2 regions of the Streptomyces showdoensis genome follow, and region 1 is predicted to be linked to the other one. Evidence: riboswitches for the same ligand, from Rfam matches in the RefSeq annotation. Region 1 holds a riboswitch; the other holds the start of a gene.
The links. Region 1 has a riboswitch for S-adenosylmethionine ahead of thrC (threonine synthase). Riboswitches for the same ligand answer to the same signal wherever they lie in the genome.

Region 1 (6,504 bases):
TGCCCGAAACGCGGTGGCGAGCCGTCAGGGTCCAGGTGCCGACCGGCTTGCTGAACAGCACCGAGGATAGGGAGTCGGTGCCCTTCTGGGCATCGACGACGGTGGACCCGCCCTCGTTCTCCAGCAAGGACAGCGGCGGCGCCTCGATGCCGGACGGCACGAGGTGCACCTGATCCCGGGCGTCGACGTAGGCGATGTGACCGCCGAACTTGTCGACGGTCCAGCGGACATGACGCTGCGAGACGCCGGTGTCGGGCAGGTCGCCCACGACCCGGCCGGCGGGCCCGGTCGGGTCGGCGCCGGTGAGGACCAGCTTTCCGGCGGCCCGGTCATGGGTGACGACATAGCCGTCACCGATCAGTGCCTCACCGGCGGGGACGGGCCGTGAGGTCTTCGTCGCGCGGTCGTAGATCCCGGCCGGTCCGTCGGGGCCACAGCTCCAGTAGAGCCGGCGCCCGGCTGCCTGGAGCTCCGCGGGCACGCAGGAGGCACCGGTGTCCACGGTCTCGACCGTCCTGGCGGTCTCCAGGTCCTTGGCCGTCACCACGCCCTTCGAGGTGCCGGCCGTCCACAGCCAGGACCCCCACAGCGCGGCCGCTCCCGGCGCCCGCTCGTCCAGGATCCGTCCGCCGTACAGTGCCGTGGTGGTCTGACGCCCGACCGCGCCGGGACCGGACCGCACCACGTAGAGGGGGTTGGCGTCGACGAGCCGTCCGCCCTTGGGCACGGTGACGGACACGTTGGCGCCCGTGTAGCGGTCGTTCGTGCCGTCGGCTCCGGCCCAGCGCAGGAACCGGCCGTCGCCGAGCGCCCGGAGCTGCGCGCAGGGGAGGTCGCCGTCCCCGGTGCAGGCGGGCTGGGCGCTGCCGTAGGTGTCCGAGACCCCTCCGTACGTGAGGGGAACCGTGCTGCTGACCGGTCGCTCCCAGGCGTACGTGCCCGCGGGGTTGCGGTCGTCGGCGGTCGACAGCTCACCCTTGGCCAGGGCGATGCCCCGGATGTGGCCCGGCTCGTGGAAGCGCTTCACCGTCGTCACCACGGGCCTGCCCGTGGGGTCCGCCGTGATGCGGTGGACCCCCCAGTCGGCGCGTCGGTCTCCGCCCGCGCCGGTGGTGCCGACGGCGACGGCCGTGCCGGCCGGGCCGGACGACAGCGTGCCCGTGATGTGCGTGAGCAGGTCGACGGTGGCGCCGCCCGCGATCGGGACGCTCTCGACGCGGGACTGGGAGTCGCGGTAGACGAGCCAGTCGCCGACGACGGCAAGGTGGTGCAGGGGCCCGGTGATCGTGGTGTCGACGGGTACGTCGACGAGCGGGGCCGCGGGGTCGGTGCGCGAGGCGACCACGGCCGTGTGGACGGCGGGGTCGGAGCTGTACGCGACGATGTACTCGGGCGAGAGCTTCCCGAAGGTGTAGCCCGCAGGCAGGGCCTTCGTGACGGTCTCGACCGTGCCGGTCTCCCTGGAGACGAGGACCTGGCGGCGCGTGCCGTCCTCGTCCTGCGCGGTGAACAGCAGGGACGTGGCGTCGGCCGCGCTGACGGACCCCAGCCGCGTACCCTCCGGGAGGCCGCCGATCTCCAGCTCGCGGGTCGTGCCGTCGTCCTGGAGCGACAGCAGGTGCTTCTGCGCCGTGCGCGTTCCGTCCGGCTGGGTGACGGAGGTGAACGCGAGCAGGGTGGAGCCGAACACCCGGGGGCTGAAGTAGCCCGGGGGAAGCGGGTGGACGCGTGCGCCGCCCTGGGGGTCGCGCAGCTCGACCTCTCCGTCGCGTATGAAGGCCAGTGTGTCGGTGCCCGTGCCCTGGACCTCTGTCCAGGGCACGGTCGGCAGCGGCACGGTGAGGGTCTTGCCGTCGGAGTAGCGGGTCCAGAGGATGTCGCGGGTGTGCCCCGCCTCGTAGCGGAAGACGCCTTCGGAGCCGGTGCTGTCGGCCTGCCACAGACGGGCTTGCTCGGCCTTGTACGTCCAGCTGTACAAGGGCTCGCCGTAGTAGGGCGCCGGGATCACCGTCTCCTCGGGCACCGGCTCCGCCGCCGCCGTTCCCGCCAGAGGCGTGAGACCGCCGCCCATCGTCAGTGCGAGCACCGTCGCGGCGGCGAACACGCCCCGCCTCAAGGTGTGACGAATCACCAGAAAGCCCCTCCCCGAACCTCTGTGCCTGCCGTGCCCCCACCGCAGGTGGACGGGAGCGTAACAGTGGGAAGGGCTGCCCCCATCTGCGGGGGCACGTGTTTTTGAACAGGGTCGGTCCTGAGTTGGCTCAGCCCGTGCGCAACGACCCGAGCTGCGCCAGGAACCACTCCCGCGGCGGCAGTGCCGTCGCCGCCGTGGCGAGGCGCTTGGTGCGTTCGGCGCGTTCGGGGGCGGGCATCGAGAGGGCCTGGTGGAGGGCTTCGGCGGTGGCCGTCACGTCGTACGGGTTCACCGTGAGGGCGTCCTCGTGGAGCTCCTCGTACGCGCCCGCCTCGCGGGACAGGACCAGGGCGCAGCCCTCGTCGGAGACGACCGGGATCTCCTTGGCGACCAGGTTCATGCCGTCCCGGACGGGGTTGACCAGGGCCACGTCGGCCAGCCGGTAGGCGGCGAGGGAGCGGGTGAAGTCGTCCTGGACGGAGACCAGGACGGGCTGCCAGTCGGGGGTGCCGTACTCCTCGTTGACCGCCGCGGCGAGCTCGGTCACCGAGGCCGTGTACGCGCGGTAGACCTCCAGGTCCTGGCGGGAGGGGTACGCGGAGGCCAGGTGGACGACCCGGCCGCGCCACTCGGGGTGGCGGGCGAGGAGCTCGCGGTAGGCGAGCAGGCCGCGCGGGATGTTCTTGGACAGCTCCGTGCGGTCCACCCGGACGATGGTCCTCCGGCCGGCGGTCTCGGCGCGCAGCTCGGCGAGGCGGGCGTCGACGGCGGGGCGGTGGGCGAGGGCGCGCAGCTCCTCGGCGTCGACGCCCAGCGGGTACGTGGCGACCCGGGGGGCCCGGTCCACGAAGGGGTCGGCCAGGAAGGCGGAGGCCCAGGCGCGGGTGTGGAAGCCCAGCTCGTCCGCGCCCGACATGCCCTCGACCAGCTCGCGGTGGACGTCGTCCGGGAGCATCGCCAGGTATCCGGGCGAGGCCCAGGGCGTGTGCGTGAAGTGGGCGATCCGCAGGTCCGGGCGGAGCGCGCGGAGCCGGCCGGGGACGAGCGCCAGGTGGTAGTCCTGGACCAGGACCGCGGCGCCCGGGTCGGCCGCCTCGGCGAGGGCCTCGGCGAAGGCGTGGTTGTAGGCGCGGTAGGACGCCCAGCGGCGGCGGAAGTCCGCGTCGAAGACGGGCTCGCGCGGGATGTCGTACAGGTGGTGGTGGAGGAACCAGAGCACCGAGTTCGCGATGCCGTTGTACGCGTCGGCGTACACCTCCGGGTCGATGTCCAGCATCCGCACGCCCGGCTCGGCGACCCCGCGGCGCACGGCCTCGCGGTCGCCGTCGCCCAGGGCGGCGCACACCCACAGGCCGCCCTCCGACGAGACGGCGCTCAGGCCCGAGACGAGCCCGCCGCCGCCCCGCCGGGCGTCCAGCCCGCCGTCGTCACGCACGGTGTACGAGACCGGGCCGCGATTCGATGCCACGAGGACGGAAGCCATGGGGCGAACCTAGCCCGTCCGGTAAACGCTCAAACGTACGGATACCAGACAGGGGGCGCGAAGTCGCCGTCAGTAGTCGCGGCGGCCGCGGACCGCCGCCCGTGCCACCAGGCCGGTCGCCGCGAGCGCCAGGGCCAGCCCGCCCAGCAGCCACAGCCGCTCCCGGTTCGCGCCGGCACCCGCCGTCACGCTGCCCCGGGGGGCGGGGCGCGGGGCCGGCGGGACCGCCACGTGAACGGTGCCGGAGCCGTGGCCGGGGCCCAGGGCGGCGGGGTCGATCCGCTGCGCGGCGAAGGTGGTGGTGCCGGTGCCCTGCCGGGCGGCGGCCGGGGCGGCTCCCCCGGGGGAGAGCGGCCCGGCCATCAGGCCGAGGGTCGCCAGCAGGATGCCCGTTCTGGTCGTGAACCGCATGAAACGGAAATTTATGCAGAAAGCACTATTTTCGTGCGTTACGCCACGCGGCGCCGGGCGTACTCCGCGATCTCCGCCATCGGCGGGCGCTCCTCGGTGTCCACCGGGTACGTACGCGGCTCGAAGCCCCGCTCGCCCCGCTCGAACTGGGTCAGCCAGGGCCGCACCAGGTGCCCCCGCGACAGCCGCAGCTGCGCCGTCCGGTAGATCGCGGCCGCCATCCGGCCCAGCGCCTGCCCGTCCTGGTGCCGGTGCTTGCGCACCCCCACGTCCACCTGCGCGAGCGCGTCCAGGCCCACCGTGTGCAGCGCGTCGACGAGCAGGCCCAGCTCCACTCCGTAACCGACCGGGAACGGCAGCCGCTCCAGCAGCGAGCGCCGCGCCGCGTACTCGCCGCCCAGCGGCTGGACGAAGCCGGCCAGCTGCGGCCAGTGCAGATTGAGCAGCGGGCGCGCCACCAGCTCCGTCACCCGACCGCCCTGACCAGGGGTGTCGCCGAGCGGGCGGTCGTACATCGCCTTCACGAAGTCGACGTCCGGCTCGGTGAGCAGCGGGCCCACGATGCCGGAGACGAAGTCCGCGGAGAAGTCCCGCAGGTCCGCGTCGACGAAGCAGACCACGTCCCCGGTCGTCACCATCAGTGACCGCCAGAGGACCTCGCCCTTGCCGGGCACCGCCGGTATCCGGGGCAGGATCGCGTCGCGCGCCACCACCCGCGCGCCGGCCGCCGCCGCGACCTCCGCCGTACGGTCCGTCGAGCCCGAGTCGATCACCACGAGCTCGTCCACCAGCGGCACCGCCTCGGTCATCAGCTCGCGGCGGATCACCGAGACGATCGCGCCGACCGTCGCCTCCTCGTTCAGCGCGGGCAGCACCACGCTGACCTTCGTGCCGCGCTTGGCGGCGAGGACGCGCTCCAGCGGGCGGTCGGCAACGGACCAGGACCGCCGGGCCAGCCAGCGCTCCACCTCTTCCAGCAACGTGATCTCCATCTCGCGGATCGGACGACCGTCTCCACCTTCGAAGCCTTCGGTTACAGTCTTGAACAACGCGGATCCCCGATGCATGTCGGGGTGCCGACCGCGTCTCACAATCGAATACCGCTCATCCAGAGGGGCAGAGGGAAACGGCCCGTTGAAGCCCCGGCAACCCTCCAGTCGGTCACTCGTCCACCCGTCTCCCGGCCACCACCCCAGGTGGAGCCCTGACGGGCGCTGCTCATAGCGCGAGGTCCCCGGCTAGGGAAGGTGCCAAATCCGTCTCATGGCGAAAAATTCGTCATGGGAAAGATGAGGAGAAAGGGCCTCGCCTCCATGGCTGTACAGACCGTCGCACCCGGAACCACCGTCGACCTCGGTCCCGCTTCCGGACTCTCCTGTCGCGAATGCGGTGAATCCTTCCCGCTCGGCCCGATCTTCGCCTGCGAACTGTGTTTCGGCCCGCTCGAAGTCGCGTACGAGCTGCCCTCCGGTGACCCGGAGGAGCTGCGCAAGCGCATCGAGGCCGGCCCCGCCAACATCTGGCGCTACGCCCCGCTGCTGCCCGTCCCGGCCGACGTCGCCGAGAAGCCCAACCTGAACCCCGGCTGGACCCCGCTGGTCAAGGCCGACAACCTGGCCCGCGAGCTCGGCGTCGAGCCCGGGAAGCTGTTCGTCAAGGACGACTCCGGCAACCCGACCCACTCCTTCAAGGACCGGGTCGTCGCCCAGGCCATCGAGGCCGCCCGCGCCTTCGGCTTCACCACCCTCTCCTGCTCCTCCACCGGCAACCTGGCCGGCGCCGTCGGCGCCGCCGCCGCCCGGGCCGGCTTCCGCTCCTGCGTCTTCATCCCGCACGACCTGGAGCAGGGCAAGGTCGTCATGGCCGGCGTCTACGGCGGCGACCTGGTCGCCATCGAGGGCAACTACGACGACGTCAACCGCTTCTGCTCGGAGCTCATCGGCGACCCGCTGGGCGAGGGCTGGGGCTTCGTCAACGTCAACCTGCGCCCGTACTACGGCGAGGGCTCCAAGACCCTCGCGTACGAGATCTGCGAGCAGCTCGGCTGGGTCATCCCGGACCAGCTGGTGATCCCGATCGCCTCCGGCTCGCAGCTCACCAAGATCGACAAGGGTCTGCAGGAGCTCATCAAGCTGGGCCTGGTCGAGGACAAGCCGTACAAGATCTTCGGCGCCCAGGCCGAGGGCTGCTCCCCGGTCTCGGTCGCCTTCAAGGCCGGCCACGACGTCGTGAAGCCCCAGAAGCCGAACACCATCGCCAAGTCGCTCGCCATCGGCAACCCGGCCGACGGCCCGTACGTGCTCGACATCGCCCGCCGCACCGGCGGCGCCGTGGAGGACGTGAACGACGAGCAGGTCGTCGACGCGATCAAGCTCCTCGCCCGCACCGAGGGCATCTTCGCCGAGACCGCGGGCGGCGTGACCGTCGGCGTCACGCGGAAGCTGGTCGAGGCCGGCCTCATCGACCCGGCGCTGAC
Region 2 (6,504 bases), 2.3 Mb from region 1:
GAGCGGATGGGGCCGGTCTCGTTCGCCCTCTTCTATCTGGGCTGCGGCTATCTGGCCCTGCTGGGCTACGCGGCCGCGCACGCCGACAGCGAGCAGACCCTGGTGGGGGCGTCGGGGGCGATCTCGGGGGTGCTCGGGGCCTTCCTCTACCTCTTCCCGCGCTCCCGGGTGACCAGCCTCTTCCCCTTCCTCTTCTTCCTGCCGCTGCGTTTCCCCGCCTGGATCGTGCTGATCTTCTGGTTCGCGCTCCAGTGGCTGGCGGCGCGTTCGGCCGGGGCGGGGCCGGGGGTGGCGTACCTGGCGCACGTGGTCGGCTTCGCCCTCGGCTTCCTCTACGCGTGGGGCCGGTACAGGGGTGGCGTTAAAGTGAAGCCACCAGCCGCGGCCACCGAGGGAGAAAGCCAGCCGTGATCACCGCGATCGTGCTCATCAAGACCAGCGTGGACCGGATCCCCGAGATCGCCGAGTCGATCGCCGCGATCGACAGCGTCAGCGAGGTCTTCTCGGTGACCGGGACGTACGACCTGATCGCCATGGTCCGGGTGCCGCGCCACGACGACCTCGCCGATGTCATCCCCGGCAGGATCAGCAAGATCCCCGGCGTCGAGGGCACCGACACCCACGTCGCCTTCCGCGCCTACTCCCAGAACGACCTGGACGCGGCCTTCGCCATCGGCCTGGAGTCCTGAGACCGCGCGCGCACGAGTGAAGCCGGCCTCTCCCCCGCGGGAGGCCGGCTTCGTCGTGTTCACCCGTACGGGGGAGGCAGCTCAGCCGCGGTCGGGCACGCAGCGGCCGTCCTCGGTGCGGTACTTCCACTGGGCGCCCTCGCGCACCAGCTGCTTCACCGCGCCGACGAACCGCTCCACGTGCTCGTCCGGGGTGCCCGCGCCGAAGCTCACCCGGATGGCGTTGAGGGACCGCTCGCCGGGCGCAGCCTCGGGGGCGCCGCACTCGCCCGGGTCCTGCGGGTCGCTGCCGAGCAGGGTGCGCACCAGCGGGTGGGCGCAGAACAGGCCGTCGCGGACGCCGATGCCGTACTCGGCGGAGAGCGCCGCGGCGAAGTGGGAGCTGTTCCAGCCGTCCACGACGAAGGAGATGACGCCCACCCGGGGAGCGTCGTCGCCGAAGAGCGAGAGCACCCGCACCTCGGGCACCTCGGCCAGGCCCTCGCGGACCTTCGCGATCAGGTACTGCTCACGGGCGACGAGCCGGTCGAAGCCGGCCTCGGTGAGCGCCTTGCAGGCGGAGGCGATGGAGTAGACACCGATGACGTTGGGCGAACCGGCCTCGTGCCGGGCCGCGGTGGTGTGCCACTCCACGTCCACACCACCGTCGGCCCGGCGGGCCACCTTGCGGGAGGCGCCGCCGCCCGCGAGGTAGGGCTCGGAGTCCTGCAGCCAGTCGGCGCGGCCGGCCAGCACGCCGGAGCCGAAGGGGGCGTACAGCTTGTGCCCGGAGAAGGCGACCCAGTCGACGTCCAGCTCCTGCACGGAGACCGGGTGGTGGGGCGCGAGCTGGGCAGCGTCCAGGACGATCCGCGCGCCGTGGGCGTGCGCGGCGGCGGCCAGCTCCTTCACCGGCCACAGCTCGCCGGTGACGTTGGAGGCGCCGGTCACGCAGACCAGGGCGGGACCGTAGGGGTCGCGGTCGGCGAGGGCCCGCTCCAGGGTCTCGACGGCCTGGCGCGGGGTGCGCGGCGCGTTGAGGTAGGTGACCCGGGCGTCGCGCCAGGGCAGCAGCGAGGCGTGGTGCTCGGTCTCGAAGACGAAGACCTGGCAGTCGGCGGGGAGCACCTGGGCGAGGAGGTTGAGCGAGTCGGTGGTGGAGCGGGTGAAGACGACCTGGTCGCCGGGGCGGCAGTCGAGGAACTCGGCGACGGTGGCGCGGCTGTTCTCGAAGAGGTCGGTGGAGAGCTGGGAGAGGTAGCCGGCGCCGCGGTGGACGCTGCCGTAGTAGGGGGCATACGCGGCGACGTCGTCCCACACCCGCTGCAGGGCCGGGGCGCTGGCGGCGTAGTCGAGCGCCGCGTAGCCGGCCTCGCCGCCGGTGACCAGCGGGACGGTGACGTCCCGGCCGAGCACCGGCAGCGGGGCGGTGCAGCAGGGCTCGGCGCACTCGTCGGAGGCGGCGGAAGCGGTGGCGGTGGCGGCGTTCGGGCATGCGGACATGACGGTATCTCCCGGCAGAAAAGGGGCGCGAAAAGGCGTGAAAGAGCCCGCAGGGCAGCGCGAAGAGGGGTGCCGCGTACGGGTGTTCGGTGAAGAAGGGGGCCGACGGCCCTAACGCATTCGCTTGCTCACGAGACACTGCTCCCTAGAGGACCAAGGACCCCAGGGTTGTGCGCAGGGGTCCGCGCTTGCCGCAGGCTTCTGCTCGTACGGCCTGGTCTTCACCCGGGGCACCCCGCCACGGACGGAGGGTTGCCGGACAGCGAGCCGGGGCTTTTTCGCTGTCACTCATGACCTGTCACAGAACCTATGCCAGTCGATCACGACGACGCAACCCCGTTCCGGCATTCGGAACGGGGCTGCGGGGAGGTCGGCCGGGGCGCGTGCCGTGGCTAGGCGTTGCTGGCCGCGATCCAGCGCTCCAGGGCCCGGCGGGCCGCGCCGGAGTCGATGGACTCGGCCGCGCGGGCGATGCCCGCGCGCAGCTGCTCCGCCAGGGTGCCCTCGCCGGGCGCGAGGGCGGTGAGCGCGGCCGCCGAGTTCAGCAGCACCGCGTCCCGCACCGGACCGGTCTCGCCGGCCAGCAGGCGGCGGGCCACGTCGGCGTTGTACGAGGCGTCGGCGCCGCGCAGGGCCTCCACCGGGACGATGTCGATGCCGACGTCCCGCGGGTCGAAGGACTCCTCGCGGACGGTGCCGTCCCGGACGATCCACACCCGCGAGGTCGCGGTGGTGGTCAGCTCGTCCAGTCCGTCGTCCCCGCGGAAGACCAGCGCCGAGGAGCCGCGCTCGGCGAGCACTCCGGCGACGATCGGGGCCATCCGGGCGTCGGCCACGCCGGTCGCCTGGGCCCGGACCCGGGCGGGGTTGGTGAGCGGTCCCAGGAAGTTGAAGACCGTGCGGATGCCCAGCTCCTTGCGGGCCTTCGCCACGTGGCGCAGCGCCGGGTGGAACTTCACGGCGAAGCAGAAGGTGATGCCGGCCTCGTCGGCGACCTCGGCCACCCGCCTCGGGGTCAGCTCCAGGTTGACGCCGAGCTTCTCCAGGACGTCCGAGGCGCCGCTGGCGCTGGAGGCGGCCCGGTTGCCGTGCTTGACGACCTTGGCGCCCGTGCCGGCCACCACGATCGCGGACATGGTGGAGATGTTGACGGTCTTGGCGCCGTCGCCGCCGGTGCCGACGATGTCGACGGACGGGCCGGGCACCTCGATCGTGTTGGCGTGCTCGTACATGGTCCGGACGAGGCCGGTGATCTCCTCGACGGTCTCGCCCTTGGCGCGCAGGGCGACGACGAAGCCGGCGATCTGCGCGTCGGTGGCCTCACCGCGCAGGATGCGGTCCATCGCCCAGGCGGTGTCCTCCGCGCTCTGGTCGCGGCCGCTCAGCAGACCGTCCAGGACGGCGGGCCAGGAGCGGCCCGCCGAGTCGAGTCCTCCAGCGGGGGTCGCAGCGCTCATGGCAGCTCCTGGTGATCATCGAAGTGGATACCGTCCCACCCTATCGATCCGCGGGGGACGGCAAAGAGCCCCGTCCATCGAATGGACGGGGCTCTCGCCGTGGCGACCTGTTCAGGAGGTCAGAAGATCAGTGGTGGCCGTGGCCGCTCGTGATCTCCCTGTACTCCTCGGCGGTGGGCTTGGCGACCTGGTTGTCCGCGCCGTAGTAGCCCTTGTTGAGCTTGACCCGGAGCTTCTCCAGACGCCCGATCTTGCGCTCCACGCCGTTCTCGTCGACGGCCGGCGGCAGGGCCGCGGGCTCGTACTGCTCGTGCGCCGTGAGCTTGTGCAGCTCACCCTGGCTGAGCGGCTGGTGGATCTCGACGAACTCACCGTGCGGCAGGCGCTTGATGATGCCGGACTCGCGTCCGTGCAGCACCTTGTCCTTGTCCCGGCGCTGGAGGCCGAGGCAGATCCGCTTGGTGACGATGAACGCGATGACCGGTCCGGCGAAGAAGAAGATCCGGACGAACCAGGTGATCGAGTTGATCGACAGGTGGAAGTGCGTGGCCCAGAGGTCGTTGCCGCCACCGACGAGCATGATCATGTACGCGGTGATCCAGGCGACACCGAAGGCGGTGCGCGTCGGAGCGTTGCGCGGGCGCTGCGCGATGTGGTGCTCGCGCTTGTCGCCCGTGATCCAGGACTCGATGAACGGGTAGACCGCGATCGCGCCGAGCACCGCCGGGAAGATCGCCAGCGGGATCATCACGCCGAGGACCAGCGTGTGGCCCCACAGGTTGATCTCCCAGCCCGGCATGACACGGATCAGACCCTCGGCGAAGCCCATGTACCAGTCGGGCTGGGCGCCGGTGGACACCTGGTCCGGGCGGTACGGGCCGAGGGCCCAGATCGGGTTGATCGAGGCGATCGCCGCGATGACCGCGATGACGCCGAAGACCAGGAAGAAGAAGCCTCCGGCCTTCGCCATGTACACCGGCAGCAGCGGCATGCCGACGACGTTCTTGTTCGTGCGGCCGGGGCCCTCGAAGTGCGTGTGCTTGTGGACGAACACCAGGATGAGGTGCGCGACCACGAGGCCCAGCATGATGCCGGGCAGCAGCAGCACGTGCGCCGAGTAGAACCGGGCGACGAAGTCGCCGCCGGGGAACTCCCCGCCGAACAGGAACATCGACAGGTAGGTGCCGACGATCGGGACGGACAGGATCGCGCCCTGCATGAAGCGGACACCGGTGCCGGAGAGCAGGTCGTCCGGGAGCGAGTAACCGGTGAAGCCGGTGAACATGCCCAGGAAGAACAGCAGGAAGCCGAACAGCCAGTTGATCTCACGCGGCTTGCGGAACGCACCGGTGAAGAACACGCGCATCATGTGCACGAACATGCCGGCGAGGAAGATCAGCGCCGCCCAGTGGTGGATCTGCCGGATGAGCAGACCACCGCGCACCTCGAAGGAGATGTGCATGGTCGAGTTGAACGCCTCGGACATCAGCTGTCCCTGGAGCGGGACGTACGGTCCGACGTACTCCACCTCGTTCATCGACGGGTGGAAGAACATCGTCAGATAGACGCCCGTCAGGATGATGATGAGGAAGCTGTAGAGGCAGATCTCGCCCAGCATGAAGGACCAGTGGTCCGGGAAGATCTTCCGCATGTTGGCCTTGGCGAGGGTGTAGATCCCCAGCCGGCCGTCTGCCCAGTCGGCGATGCGCTCGCCGGCGGGTGCCTTCGTATTGGTCACAGTGCTCATCCGCGCTCCCAGAAGGCGGGACCGACGGGCTCATCGAAGTCGCCGTGCGCCTCCAGGAAGCCCTTGTCGTTCACGCCGATCCGCAGCTGCGGAAGGGCGTGGCCGGCCGGGCCGAAGATGACACGGGCGCCGTCGGACAGGTCGAAGGTGGACTGGTGGCACGGGCAGAGCACGTGGTGCGTCTGCTGCTCGTACAGGGAGATCGGGCAGCCGACGTGGGTGCAGATCTTCGAGAAGGCGACGATTCCCTCGTGCGACCACTCGAGCTCGCGCTTGTCCTTGATGTCCTCCGGCTGGATCCGGACGATCATCAGGGCGGCCTTGGCGATCTCGGTCTGGAAGTGCTCGTCGTGCTCCGAGAGGCCCTCGGGCATCGCGAAGGTCAGCGAACCGACCGCGACGTCCTCGGGACGCAGCGGCTCGTGCGTGTTCATGTTGACGAGCAGCTTGCCCTTGGCCCACAGGGTGGAGCGGAGCTTCTTCTCGGGCAGCGGGCCCATGTCGCGCAGCAGGACGATGCCGGAGAGCGGGACCATGGCCAGCGCGCCGAACAGCGTGTTGCGGATCAGCTTGCGGCGGCCGAAGCCGGACTCGGCGGCACCGGCCGCGAAGTCCGCCATGACCTTGGCCTTCACCTCGGGCGTGGCCGCCATCGGGTGACGCTCGTCGGCGACCTCGACGTCGGACATCAGGGTGCGGGCCCAGTGGACCGCGCCCGCGCCGATGAAGAACAGGGCCGCACCGAGGGTCAGACCCAGGGAGAAGTTGAGCGCGGACACCCGGCCGAAGGGCCAGATGTACACGATCTTGTCCACCGGGAAGATCACGTACGAGGCGATGAAGCCGATCGTGGCCAGCATCGACAGCGTGAACATGAAGGCGACCGCACGCTCGGACCGCTTGGCGGCCCGCTCGTCGATGTCCTGGATGCGCGGCTTGTGGGGCGGGAGGCCCGGGTCGGCGAACGGGTCGTCGGCGACCTTCACCGCGCCGTGCGCGGTGTCCTGCTCGGACGGCAGGTTCTCTTCTGGATTCTCTTGGGTACTCATGACTTCTTGGCCTTAGCGGTGTGGGCCGCGACCCAGATGGCAACTGCGATCAGCGCGCCCAGACCGAAGATCCACGCGAA

Region 2: another riboswitch for S-adenosylmethionine. It lies ahead of ABD981_RS29130 (aminotransferase class V-fold PLP-dependent enzyme); the one in region 1 lies ahead of thrC (threonine synthase).

The regions. Positions count from the first base shown of each region.
Region 1 covers NZ_BAAAXG010000026.1:1,242,663-1,249,166, reverse strand. The annotation lists gene ABD981_RS18400 (hypothetical protein) at 1-2,104, opposite strand, end outside; gene ABD981_RS18395 (alpha,alpha-trehalose-phosphate synthase (UDP-forming)) at 2,262-3,617, opposite strand; gene ABD981_RS18390 (hypothetical protein) at 3,687-4,028, opposite strand; gene ABD981_RS18385 (glucosyl-3-phosphoglycerate synthase) at 4,067-5,008, opposite strand; SAM riboswitch class I at 5,130-5,324, shown strand; gene thrC (threonine synthase) at 5,342-6,504, shown strand, end outside.
Region 2 covers NZ_BAAAXG010000026.1:3,517,227-3,523,730, reverse strand. The annotation lists gene ABD981_RS29140 (rhomboid family intramembrane serine protease) at 1-411, shown strand, start outside; gene ABD981_RS29135 (Lrp/AsnC family transcriptional regulator) at 408-689, shown strand; gene ABD981_RS29130 (aminotransferase class V-fold PLP-dependent enzyme) at 771-2,171, opposite strand; SAM riboswitch class IV at 2,351-2,467, opposite strand; gene trpD (anthranilate phosphoribosyltransferase) at 2,564-3,628, opposite strand; gene qcrB (cytochrome bc1 complex cytochrome b subunit) at 3,756-5,375, opposite strand; gene qcrA (cytochrome bc1 complex Rieske iron-sulfur subunit) at 5,372-6,424, opposite strand; gene qcrC (cytochrome bc1 complex diheme cytochrome c subunit) at 6,421-6,504, opposite strand, start outside.